Regions from separate parts of the Mesorhizobium sp. P2_B5 genome, predicted to be linked through region 2. Evidence: predicted binding sites of a transcription regulator. Region 2 holds the regulator's gene; the other holds the start of a gene.
What was found. The regulator PhoB, encoded in region 2, activates phosphate uptake and scavenging genes when phosphate is short. The targets are predictions, from matches to a motif close to TGTCATNNANCTGTCAT.
Positions count from the first base shown of each region.

Region 1 (6,609 bases), on a different contig from region 2:
TCGACAAAAGGGTGCAGGCGTTGGTCAGGCATTTCCACGAGACCGGCAAGCCGATCTTCACCATCTGCCATGGCGTGCAGATTCTGATCGCGGTCGACGGCGTGGTGCGCGGCAGGGAAGTCGCGGCGCTGCAATATTGCGAGCCGGAGGTGACGCTTGCTGGCGGCATCTACATCGATGTCGCGCCGACCGGCGCCCATGTCGACGGAAATCTGGTGTCGGCCAAGGGCTGGCCCGGCCTTGCCGCCTTCATGCGCGAATGCCTGAAGGTGCTCGGCACCGAGATTCGCGATGGCAAGGCGCTGATGCGCGACGAGCGCAAGGCCGCCTGAGCAGCTTTTGGATAAAATCCCGCCGCGCCTCTGGCGCGGTGGATTGCTTCAGGCCATAGCCCGCGCTTCGCGAAACGAGATCAGCTTGCGGCGCTGTTCGTCCCACAGCGCCAGCTTGACGCAGCGAAGGCTGTCGAGCAGCGTGACGCGGCCGATGCCGCGCAGTTCCGGGTAATCGCGCAGCACTTCCTGCAGCCGGTAGCCCGGCACCTTGGCCGAGAGATGGTGGACGTGGTGGACGCCGATATTGCCGGTGAACCAGTTCAGCACCGGCGGCAGGTCGTAATAGGACGAGCCGTGCAACGCGGCATGCTGGAACTCCCACTCTTCGTCTTTCGCCCATTCCGTCTCCTCGAACTGGTGCTGGACGTAGAACAGCCAGATGCCGGCGGAACCGGCGAGGACAACGATGGGCAGATGGACGACCAGGAAAGCGCCGGGGCCGATCCACCAGATGAGGAGGGCTGCGGCAATCGCAATGGCTAGGTTTGTCGTCATCGACGACACCCAAGGCGTCAACCCGCCGCGCATCATGCCGATGGGCAGCCTTTGTTCGAAAATGAACAGCCAGATCGGCCCGAGGCCGAACATCACCAGCGGATGGCGGTAAAGACGATAGGCAAGGCGCCCGCGCCATGACAGGCGCCGGTACTCGGCCAAGGTCAGCGTGCGGATGTCGCCCATGCCGCGTTCATCAAGATTGCCGGCGCTGGCATGGTGCACCGCGTGGGCGCGCCGCCAGCAATCATAAGGCGTCAGCGTCAGCACGCCGAGCGCGCGGCCGATCCAGTCGTCGGCGGTGCGGTTGGCGAAGAAGGAGCCGTGGCCGCAATCGTGCTGGATCATGAAGATCCGCACCAGAAAGCCGGCGGCAGGAAGGATGAGGATCAGGCCCCACCAGTGGCCGTAGGAATAGGCGGCCGAAGAGAGCGCCCACAGCGTGGCGAAAGGGATGAGGGTGATGGCCAGTTCTAGGGTACTGCGCCGCCGGTCAGGCTTCTTGTAGCGCGCCAGAATCTTCAACCAGGCGCGCTTGCTGTTGGCGGCCGTCTCGGGGGAAATCATGTTCATCAGGAAGCATAGGCGTGGCTTGCCGTTGCCGCAAGGTACAGCTCACGCGAAATTACTGCGCGTAATTGTCGCGCGATTGCGTCGCTATTGCCGGCGTTGGCCGCCTGCCACGCTGGCTTCTATGCCGTCCAGACGGTCGAGCAGGTCTCGAAAATGCTCCGGAATGTCGGCCTCGGTTCGGAATGCCGGCAAGCTACGCAGGAAGCGCTTTGTTGCCTCGGTGCCGAACTGGCGCTTGATATCGGCGGCGAGCTCTTCGCTCCTGTTGCCATTGTTGCCTGTCATTGTCCCAAAATCCTGTGTTGGCTTCGAAACTCCTCCAGCCACGGAATGGTTCCCCCATAGCGGGGTATTGGCAAGCAAAGCCGGCAATCACGGTAAAATTTGAATTAATTTCGAAAGACCTTCGCGATCCGTGCCAAGGTCCTCCGAACGACCCCAAGCACCGCTTGCCCCTTGATTTTTGACCGCCAAACCTCGATATCGGGCGCAAATCCAAACCATTCGAATGACGGGAAACGGCGATGAGCGACCAGGCAAAAGACGAACGCGCGCCCGAGGATATCGAAACGGCCGAGGCCGAGCGCACGCAAGGCGGCATCGACGGCGATTATGAAGCGCTGGTGCGGCTGCTGAAGGAAAACGAGGAACTGAAGGACCGCGCGCTGCGCGTCGCGGCCGAGATGGAGAATCTGCGCCGCCGCACCGCCCGCGACGTGCATGACGCGCGCGCTTATGCGGTGGCCAATTTTGCCCGCGACATGCTGTCGGTGTCGGACAATCTGCGCCGCGCGCTCGATGCCATCCCGGCCGAGGCCAAGGCAGCCGGAGATGCCGGCTTCAAGGCGCTGATCGACGGCGTCGAGATCACCGAGCGCGCCATGCTGTCGGCGCTGGAGCGGCACGGGGTGAAGAAGCTTGAGCCGGAAGGCGAGAAGTTCGACCCGAATTTCCACCAGGCGATGTTCGAGGTGCCCAATCCCGATGTGCCAGCCAACACCGTGGTCCAGGTCGTGCAGCCGGGGTATTCGATCGGCGAGCGCGTGCTGCGGCCCGCCATGGTCGGCGTCGCCAAGGGCGGCCCCAAGATCGCGGCAGCCGAGGCGCCTGTCGAACCAGGCCCGGTGAACGAGCAGGCCGAGAAGGATGCGTGAGTAGGGAGTAGGCAGTAGGCAGTAGGCAGTAGGCAGTGGGGGCCGTATCAATCGCCCGGCTTCGTGTTATTGATACTTCCAATTCCAATCCCTACTGCCTAATCCCTGCCTCATGCCCTTGAGCGCCATCGACCTCCTCGACTATGCTGGCGTCGCCGTCTTTGCGGCGACCGGGGCGCTGGCGGCTTCGCGCAAGCAGCTCGACATTATCGGCTTCCTGTTCCTGGCCAGCGTCACCGGCATCGGCGGCGGCACACTGCGCGACGTCATCCTCAACCTGCCCGTCTTTTGGGTCGGCAGCTCAGGCTATGTGCTGATCTGCGCGGCGGTTGCGGTGCTGGTCTTCTTCATTGCCCACCGCGTCGAATCCCGCTGGAAATGGCTGCTCTGGCTCGATGCCATCGGATTGGCGGCCTTTTCGGTGATGGGCGCGGCCAAGGGACTGGCGATCACCGGTTCTCCGGTCGTCTCCGTCATTATGGGCGTGCTGACCGCCACATTCGGCGGCATTCTGCGCGATCTGCTGGCCGGCGAGCCGTCGGTGCTGCTGAGGCCCGAAATCTACGTCAGCGCGGCGCTGGCGGGCGCCGGCCTCTACACGCTTGGCGATCTTATCGGATTGCCGCCGGTCGCCTCGGACCTTGCCGGCTTTGTCGCGGCTTTCCTGGTGCGTGGTGGCGCGCTCAAATTCGGCTGGACGTTTCCGTCCTACAAGAGCCGGCCGGGACGGCGGCCGGAGGATATTCCGTGAAACGAGCGAATAGCGAGTAGGGAGTAGCGAATAGGGGTTTGAGCGGGGCAATGCTCGCTACATTCTATTCGCTATTCGCTATTCGCTATTCGCTATTCGCTATTCGCTATCACGCCGCAAACCGCTGCGCTTCGCCGCCATAATAGTTGACGTAGCGGGCGCCGATTTCCTTGACCGGCATCACCACGAACACATCGACGGTGGAGAATTCGCGGTCGATGACGCAGCCGTCGCCGATGCGGGCGCCGACGCGCAGATAGCCCTTGACCAGCGGCGGCATGGCCGCGATCGCCGCCTTGGCGTTTACCGCCTCGATCGGCATCAGGTCCATCGAGCAATAGCGCCCGGACACAGCCCGCACATCCCAGGCTGAGTTGGTGCGGCAGTGATGTGCAAGATAGGTAAGCGCCTCGGCATGCGCCGCCGGCACCGTGCCGTGGAACGAGGCACAGCCGGTCATCACACCGATCTCATAGTGCTTGATATAGGCCCAGATGCCTTGCCACAGCGCCTCGATGGTGCGCTTGGAGCGGTATTCCTTAAGAACGCAGGAGCGGCCGAGCTCAAGGAAGCGCTGTCCGGGATGACGGGCAATCAGCTTTGTCAACTCGAACTCGCCTTCGGAATAGAAGCCGCCGGCGGTCGCTGCGATTTCTTGCCGCAGCAGCCGATAAGTGCCGACGATGCGGCGATGCTCGGGTCCGGAAATCGAGGTGTCCAGCACCAGCAGATGGTCGCAGAGCGGGTCGAAACGGTCGGCGTCGCGCCGATCCTGTGCCTGGAACAGGTCCTTCCTGGCGCCAAGCTCGTCATAAAATACCCGGTAGCGCACTTCCTGCGCGGCAGCGATCTCGGCTTCGTTGCGGGCAAGCCGCACTTCGAGATTACCGATCCGGCCCAGCAGTGTGCCTGTTGCGACGGCATCGGCGTTACGCGCGGCGAGCAAAGCACCGCCTGCGTTGGGCCGAGTGTCACATTCCGGCATAACTGTATGCACGAGTGATTCTCCTTCGAGCCATCCCTCTTGGCACGGGGATACGGTGTAGGTGCAACAGGATTGTGACAGTACCGTGATACGGCGCAGCGGGCAATACTTCGTCGGCTGGCGAAAACCCTCAACCGGCTACCTTACGTGATCGCAGAGAGCGCGTTGGGGCGGCCTCAGGCGGCCACCTGGCCTTCGACGGCATGGACCAGCGCGTCGGGGTCCAGCGGCTTGGTGACGAAGCCGCTGGCGCCATGGGCAAGCACTGTGTGGCGGGTCTTTTCCTGGCTGTCGGCCGAAAGCACCATGATCGGAACCGGCGGCACGGCCATTTCTTCCTCGTGTCGGCGGATGGCCGCGATTGCGTCCAGCCCGTCCATCACCGGCATGTGCAGATCCATCAGCACCACGTCGAAACGGTGTTTCAGCCCGGCTTCGGTGATTGCCTCGACCGCGGCCTTGCCGTTGCCGACGACTTTGACCCGATGCCCTGCCTTCAAAAGCGTGGCGCGGGCCAGCATGGCGTTGATGTCGTTGTCTTCGGCGATCAGCACCGACAGGCCCTGCTGGCGCCCGCCAACAGCCCGATGCGACGACGCCCCGCTTTTTTCCGGCTTCATGGGCAGGGGCAAAGCAGGGGCGTGGCTGGTCAACAGCACGCGCATCAGCGTTTCGCCGCGCACCGGCCTTGCCAGGAAGGTGGCGTAGCCGCTGGCGCGGAATTCGCCAAGCATGCCGCGGTCGGTCGGCGCGATCAGCGTGATCGCCTCACAATCGGCAAAGCCGCTCTGGCGCAGGCGCTTGAGCAGCCTGCCGTCGCTGTCTTCCATGGCGGCGTCGATCAACAGCGCGTCGCAATGTTCGGCGAAAGGCGTCGCCTGGGAAGCGGTCGCGGCCACATCGACGGCGCCGCCATGGGCGCGGATGGCACGGGCGATTGCATCAGCCTCTACAGCGTTCTTCGACACGATGACGGCGCGCCGGCCGACGAGGATATTCTGCCCGTTCTGCGGCGCTTCGGTGGCCCCTGTGGCCGGGATTTCGAAGACGAATTCAGATCCCTCGCCAAGCCGGCTCGACACCGAAATGGCGCCGCCCATGGCCGTCGCCAGTCGTCTCGATATGGCAAGGCCGAGGCCGGCGCCGCCATGGGTGCGGGTCGAGGTGCCGTCGGACTGTTCGAATTCCTCGAAGATGCGCTCCATATCCTCTTCGCGCAGGCCAGGGCCGGTGTCGGCCACGGTGAAGCAGATGCGGTCGCTGGTCTCGGTGCGGGCCCGCGCGACCGAGACCAGCACGCCGCCGGTGTCGGTGAACTTGACCGCGTTGCCGATGAGGTTGAGCAGCACCTGCCTCACTCTTCCCGGGTCGGCCATGATCATCTGCGGCACGTCGGGCTCGACATGACAGCCGAGGCCGATGTTCTTGGCGAAGGCTTTCGCCGCCATAAGTTCGATGATGTTGTCGGCAATCTCGCGCAAAGATGTCGGCTGCGGCTCCGGGTCGAAGCGACCGGCTTCGATCTTGGAATAATCGAGCAGGTCCTCGATGAGCGCCAAAAGCGCGCTGGCCGAGGTCGAGACGGCGGCGACATAGGTGCGCTGCTCCGGCGACAGATTGGTGTCGGCCAGTAGCTTGGCCATGCCCATGATGCCGTTCATCGGCGTGCGGATCTCATGGCTGACGGTGGCGAGGAAGCGAGACTTGGCCTGGCTGGCATATTCGGCGCGCTCCCGCGCGGTGATGAGCGAGGATTCGGCACGTTTGCGGGCGGTGATGTCGCGGGCAATCGCCCGGTGCGAAACGGCGCCGCTGTCCTTGTCGCGCACCGACAGTTCGATCCACGAAAACCAGCGCGGACCGTTCGGCGTGCGGATGGAGACGTCGGTGGAACTCAGGCATTCGTGATCCGAAAAGGCGGCGTCGGGAACGACCCCGACATCGATGCCGAGGTCAGCCAGCGTCCTGCCGGCAAGATCGCGCTGATCGGTTCCGACGAGGCCGGCGAAAACCTTGTTGGCATAGACGATGTGGCCGTCGCGGTCGCGATGGACGACGAGATCGCCGAGCGCATCGATCAAGCCGCGAAAACGCTCCTCGCTCTCCTGCATTTCCCACATGCGGTCGGCCAACGTCTCGATCTCGGCGCGGCTGCGGGCGGCGGTTTCGTCGAGCAGGGCGGTCGCGCGGTGGACGGTGTGGCGGTTGCGCAGGTGCATGGCGACGCCGCCAAGGCCGGTCGCCAGCAGGCCGAGCGTGATGAAGATCGGCGCGCCGGTGAGGTGAGACAGGCCCGCCAGCACGACACTGGCGACC
Region 1 covers NZ_JBFUDJ010000016.1:16,658-23,266, reverse strand. Annotated here, with positions in the region: gene AC1D1N_RS30130 (DJ-1/PfpI family protein) at 1-332, shown strand, start outside; gene AC1D1N_RS30125 (fatty acid desaturase) at 381-1,403, opposite strand; gene AC1D1N_RS30120 (hypothetical protein) at 1,488-1,688, opposite strand; gene grpE (nucleotide exchange factor GrpE) at 1,928-2,557, shown strand; gene AC1D1N_RS30110 (trimeric intracellular cation channel family protein) at 2,670-3,308, shown strand; gene olsB (l-ornithine N(alpha)-acyltransferase) at 3,418-4,293, opposite strand; gene AC1D1N_RS30100 (response regulator) at 4,470-6,609, opposite strand, start outside.
Region 1: a site for PhoB is predicted at 4,357-4,373, ahead of olsB (l-ornithine N(alpha)-acyltransferase). Genes of this name have one in related genera too.

Region 2 (6,609 bases):
CTGCGCGACCTGTCGGCGGCACTCACCGGCGGTTCGCCCTTCATCCAGGGCCAGAGCATCTTCACCGCCGGCCTGGTGATGGGCGTCATGCTGATCCCGGTCGTGTCCTCGCTGTCCGACGACATCATCACCGCGGTGCCGCGCGCCATGCGTGACGGCTCGCTTGGTCTGGGCGCGACGCGCTCGGAGACGATCAAGCGGGTGATCCTGCCGGCGGCACTTCCCGGCATCGTCGGCGCCATCCTGCTGACCGCGTCGCGCGCCATCGGCGAAACAATGATTGTCGTGCTGGCGGCGGGTGTCGCCGCCAATCTCACCGCCAATCCGTTCGAGGCGATGACGACCATCACCGTCAAGATCGTCAACCAGCTGACCGGCGACCTCGAGTTCAACTCGCCGCAGACGCTGGTCGCCTTCGCGCTCGGCCTGACGCTGTTCGCGCTGACACTGGTGATGAACATCGTCGCCCTCTACATCGTGCGCAAGTACCGGGAGCAGTACGAATGACCGACATTCCCCTGGACACGATGGCGGGCGCCGTTGCGCGTCCGCGCCGCGACATAGGGCTGAAGGCGCGCTACGCCGCTGAACGCCGTTTCCGCATCTACGGTGTGATTGCGATCTCGGTCGGCCTGGCCTTCCTGGCCATCATGCTGATCACCATCGTCTCGAAAGGCTACACCGCCTTCTGGCAGACGACGGTGACGCTGCCGATCAGCTTCGACGAGAAGGTGATCGATCCCTCCGGCAAGCGCGCCACCGATCCGAGCGTGCTGATCAAGGCGAACTATCCCAAGCTCGCCGACACCGCGCTGATGGCCAAGCTTGGCATCGACCCAAGCAACAAGCCGATGGTCATGAAGCTCAAGGGCTTCCTGTCGGAAGGCGCCCGCGTCCAGCTGCGCGACATCGTCGCCGCCGATCCGTCGGTGATCGGCACGACGCGCGACGTCAACATCCTGGCCGCGGCCAATCTCGACTCCGCCTTCAAGGGCCAGATCGACCTCGGCGTCGATGAAGCGCGCCGCAAGGTGTCCAACCAGCAGATCGACTGGATGAACAAACTCAAGGCCGACGGCGTGATGGCCGAGCATTTCAACACCGGTCTGTTCACCTATGGCGCCTCCAGCCGGCCCGAGACGTCAGGCATGGGCGTGGCGATCATCGGCTCGTTCTACATGATGGTGATCGTGCTGCTTTTGGCGCTGCCGATCGGCGTCGCGGCCTCGATCTATCTCGAGGAATTCGCCAAGAAGAACCGCTTCACCGACCTGATCGAAGTCAACATCAACAATCTTGCGGCGGTGCCGTCGATCGTCTTCGGTCTGCTCGGCCTTGCCGTGTTCATCAACTTCCTCGGGATGCCGCGCTCGGCCGCCTTTGTCGGTGGCCTGGTGCTGACATTGATGACGCTGCCGACCATCATCATCGCGACGCGCGCGGCCCTTGCCGCGGTGCCGCCGTCGATCCGCTCGGCAGCGCTTGGGCTTGGCGCCTCGAAGATGCAGATGGTGTTCCAGCACATACTGCCGCTTGCCGCTCCCGGCATCCTGACCGGCACGATTATCGGCCTGGCGCGTGCGCTCGGCGAGACAGCACCGCTGCTTCTGATCGGCATGGTCGCCTTCGTCGCCGACTATCCGAAGACACCCTTCGATCCGGCGACCGCCCTGCCGGTGCAGATCTACATGTGGGCAAACGAGGCCGAACGCGCTTTTGTCGAGCGCATGTCCGGCGCCATCATCATCCTGCTCGTCTTCCTCATGGCCATGAACATCACCGCGATCGTGCTTCGGCGCCGGTTCGAGCGGCGCTGGTAGAAAAAAGGCAATTTGGTATGAACATCATGACCGAACAGTCTCTTGAAAACGCAGTGGGCGATAAAATGAACGCCAAGTCGAACGAAGTCATCAAGATGCGCGGCGACAAGGTCGGCGTGTTCTACGGCGAGAAGCAGGCGCTGTTCGACGTCAATCTCGACGTCCGCCAGAACCAGGTGACGGCGCTGATCGGCCCGTCCGGCTGCGGCAAGTCGACCTTCCTGCGCTGCCTCAACCGCATGAACGACACCATCGATTCGGCGCGGGTGACCGGCAAGATCACGCTCGACGAGGACGACATCTATGACAAGAACATCGACGTCGTCGAACTCAGGGCGCGCGTCGGCATGGTGTTCCAGAAGCCCAATCCGTTCCCGAAGTCGATCTACGAGAACGTTGCCTACGGCCCGCGCATCCATGGGCTGGCCAAGCGCAAGTCCGACATGGACCAGATCGTCGAGTCGAGCTTGAAGAAGGCGGCGATCTGGAACGAGGTCAAGGACCGCCTGCAGGAGCCCGGCACCGGCCTGTCCGGCGGCCAGCAGCAGCGCCTGTGCATCGCGCGCGCCATTGCGGTGTCGCCGGAAGTAATCCTGATGGACGAACCCTGCTCGGCGCTCGACCCGATTGCCACCGCACGCGTCGAGGAGCTGATCGACGAGCTGCGCCAGAATTACACGATCGTCATCGTCACCCACTCGATGCAGCAGGCGGCGCGCGTGTCGCAGCGCACGGCGATGTTCCACCTCGGCTACCTGGTCGAGGAGGGCGCCACCGACAAGATGTTCACCAATCCCGACGACAAGCGCACCCAGGACTACATTACCGGCCGCTTCGGCTGAGCCGTCCAGCGGTTGAATTTTCAGGCACGAGGACCACGATCATGGGTGAACATACCGTCGCCTCCTTCGATGAAGAGTTGGGCCAGATCAGCAAGCTGATCCGCGACATGGGCGATCTGGCCGGGTCGATGGTCAGCGGCTCGACAAAAGCGCTGCTCAATTCCGACAATGCGCTGGCGCAGCGCGTCGTGTCCGACGACGCCATCATGGACGCGCGCCAGCGGGAACTCGACGATCGTGCCATCACGCTCATCGCCAAGCGCCAGCCGATGGCCAACGATCTGCGTGCCGTGGTCGGCTCGATCCGCATGGCCGGCGACCTCGAGCGCATCGGCGATCTCGCCAAGAACATCGCCAAGCGCGTTGGCACCGTGGGCCTCAGCGTCACGCCGCGCGACCTCTCGCATTCCATCGATGCGATGGCGCAGCTGGTGCTGATCCAGGTGCAAGGGGTGGTCGAGGAATATGCCGCCGCGGATGCCGCAGCCCTGGCGAAACTCAGGAATGAGGACGAACGTATCGACGTCAAATACACGTCGGTGTTTCGTGAACTCTTGACCTACATGATGGAAGACCCGCGCAACATCACCGCCTGCACGCATCTCCTGTTCTGCGCCAAGAATCTGGAGCGCATCGGCGATCATGTCACCAACATCGCTGAAAATGCGTATTATGTGCTGACCGGCCAGCAATTGCCCGCCAATCGCCCGAAGCAGGACGAGACGGCGATGGCCACTTCGGCCTGACAAGGGTGAACTGCTGATGATCGCGCCACGCATCATGGTCGTGGAGGACGAGGAGCCGCTGGGCGTTCTTCTCCGCTACAACCTCGAATCCGAAGGCTACCAGGTCGAGGTGGTGACGCGCGGCGATGAGGCCGAAATCCGGTTGCAGGAAAATGTGCCCGACCTTCTGGTGCTCGACTGGATGGTGCCGGCTGTGTCCGGCATCGAGCTCTGCCGCCGGCTGCGCATGCGGCCCGAGACCGAACGGCTGCCGATCATCATGCTGACCGCGCGTGGCGAGGAGAGCGACCGCGTGCGTGGCCTGTCCACCGGCGCCGACGACTATCTGGTCAAGCCGTTCTCGACACCGGAATTCATGGCGCGCGTGAAAGCGTTGCTGCGCCGCGCCAAGCCGGAAGTGCTGTCCAGCGTGCTCAAGGTCGGCGACATCGTGCTCGACCGTGAATCGCACCGCGTCTACCGCAAGAAGAGCGAAATCAGGCTCGGACCGACCGAGTTCCGCCTGCTCGAATTCATGATGCGCCATCCCGGCCGCGTGTTCTCGCGCAGCCAGCTGCTCGACAATGTCTGGGGCGAGACGATCTATATCGACGAGCGCACGGTCGACGTGCATGTCGGTCGACTGCGCAAGGCGGTCAATAATGGCCGCATGCCCGACGTCATCCGCACCATCCGCGGCGCCGGCTACGCCATCCGGGAAGATTAGGCGCGCCGCGCTGTTGCCGGCCCCTCAGGCGACATGCTTGCCCGCTTTCGCCTGAATCCCCGGTGCGAAAATCTCCTGGTCGACGAAGCCGAGCGCGCGCATGGCGCAGCCTTCGCGGATCAGCGGCAGTTCGTTGGGCTCGGTGTCGAAGGAGATCGATTTCGAGTGCTGGCCGCCGGCGGTCTGAGCAATCGCCTCGCGCAATGCCGGTTCGATCAGATCGAACGCGGCGGCGCTGACTCCGACCATGGCGACAGGTGCTGGATCGATCAGCGCGAACAGGCTGCCGAGGCCGAAGCCGAGCGCCTCGCCGGCCTTGCGGTAGGCTTCGCGCTCGGGGCCATCGGTCTCGCGGGCACGTGCGGCGAGCGCCCGCATGTCGGCGTCGCCGACATCGACCGGTTCGGCATCCTCGCTCATCATTTTGGCGCTGCGCCAGATGGCGTAGTTGCCGGCATAGGCCTCCACGCAGCCGCGCCGCCCGCAACGGCACAGCGCGCCGCCGGGCCGATGGATCATGTGGCCGAACTCGCCGCCCGACGAATGGGTGCCGGTGAACAATTCGCCCTTCAGCACCAGCCCCATGCCGATGCCATGCGAGAGCAGGATAGCGATGAAATTGTCGCGGTAGCGCTCAGGCTGGCGCCATTGCAGCGCCACCGCCATCATGTTGCAGTCGTTTTCCATGGTGGCCGGAATGCCGAACTCCGCTTCCAGTATGTCGGCGAAGGCAATGTCGGTCAGCGGCGTGATCGGCGACCACAGCATGGCGCGGGCCTGCGAATCGGTGATGCCCTGGATGCCCATGGCAATACGGGCGACGCTCTGGACATCGAGGTCGGGGTCCTCGATCCGGCGCCGGACAATCGCTACGCATTCGCCGATCAGCTCGTCGCGCGGCATGGTCAGCGTGTCCAGCCGACGCTGCTCCTCGGCGATCACATGGCCGGCATAGTCGATGACGGTGACGGAGAGGAAGTTCAGCGACAGCACCACGGTCATCACCGCGGCGGCTTCGGGGTTGAGCGCAAGGCCAACCTGCGGCCGGCCGCGCTTCAGCGCACCCGTCTCGCCGGGTTTGCTCTCGGCCAGGATGCCTTCGGCAATCAAATCCGAGGAGATCGCCGATATGGTCGAGTGGCTGAGGCCGGTGGTCGCCGCAATCTCGGTCCGCGACGGCTGGCCGGCCCGGCGCACGGCCGAAATCACCATCGCGCGGTTGCGACGGCGCAGATCATCGTGGCGGATTCCAACCGACATCGTTTTTGTTTTCCTCCCGGACCTCCTCGCGCCTCATGATAGTGGAGGCATTTGGTGGTACCAGCCAAATATTGGCAGAAGCAGGCGGCGCTGTCATTGTTTATTGCGAGTCTCGAAAAAATTCACAGAGGCCATCAGATTCCATCAGAATCGATGTTGACAGCGCCTCGCCGTTGGACCAGTATTTTTTCGAGGCTCGAAAAAATAGAGCCTCTGTGTGCCGGCCTTCGGGTCAGTTTTGTCGCGCCGTGCGCGGCGCAGGGAGGGTTATCATGAACAGATTTGCAGCCGCCATGCTGGCGGGTGTCGCCATGTCGCTGACGCTGGTGTCGGTCGCGCAGGCGAAGGACAAGGTCATCGGCGTGTCGTGGTCGAACTTCCAGGAAGAGCGCTGGAAGACCGACGAAGCGGCGATGAAGGCGGCGATCGAGGCGGCCGGCGACAAGTACATTTCCGCCGACGCGCAGTCCAATCCCGGCAAGCAGTTGACCGACGTCGAAAGCCTGATCTCGCAGGGCGCCAACTCGCTGATCATCCTGGCGCAGGACGCCTCGGCCATCGGCCCGGCGGTGCAGAAGGCGCTGGACGAAGGCATTCCAGTCGTCGGCTATGACCGCCTGATCGAGAACAAGGACGTCTTCTATCTGACCTTCGACAACAAGGAAGTCGGCCGCATGCAGGCCCGCGAAGTGTTCAAGGCGAAGCCCGAAGGCAACTATGTCTTCATCAAGGGCTCGGGTGCCGATCCGAATGCCGATTTCCTGTTCGCCGGCTCGATGGAAGTGCTCAAGGAAGCCATCGACTCGGGCAAGATCAAGAATGTCGGCGAGGCTTACACTGATGGCTGGCTGCCCGCCAACGCCCAGAAGAACATGGAACAGTTCCTGACCGCCAACGACAACAAGGTCGATGCGGTGGTTGCGGCCAACGACGGCACAGCCGGCGGCGTCGTCGCGGCGCTGACGGCGCAGGGCCTGGCCGGAACCGTTCCGGTCTCGGGCCAGGACGGCGACCATGCCGCGCTGAACCGCATCGCGCTCGGCACGCAGACCGTGTCGGTGTGGAAGGACGCGCGCGAGCTCGGCAAGAACGCCGCCGAGATCGCTTCGCAGCTGGCCGACGGCAAGAAGACGGGCGACATTGCCGGCGCCAAGGACTTCACCACGCCCGGCGGCAACACCGTCAAGTCGCTGTTCCTGACCCCGGTTGCCATCACCAAGGACAACCTCAACGTC
Region 2 covers NZ_JBFUDJ010000001.1:98,357-104,965, reverse strand. Annotated here, with positions in the region: gene pstC (phosphate ABC transporter permease subunit PstC) at 1-507, shown strand, start outside; gene pstA (phosphate ABC transporter permease PstA) at 504-1,820, shown strand; gene pstB (phosphate ABC transporter ATP-binding protein PstB) at 1,838-2,662, shown strand; gene phoU (phosphate signaling complex protein PhoU) at 2,704-3,408, shown strand; gene phoB (phosphate regulon transcriptional regulator PhoB) at 3,425-4,114, shown strand; gene AC1D1N_RS00495 (ROK family protein) at 4,139-5,374, opposite strand; gene xylF (D-xylose ABC transporter substrate-binding protein) at 5,647-6,609, shown strand, end outside.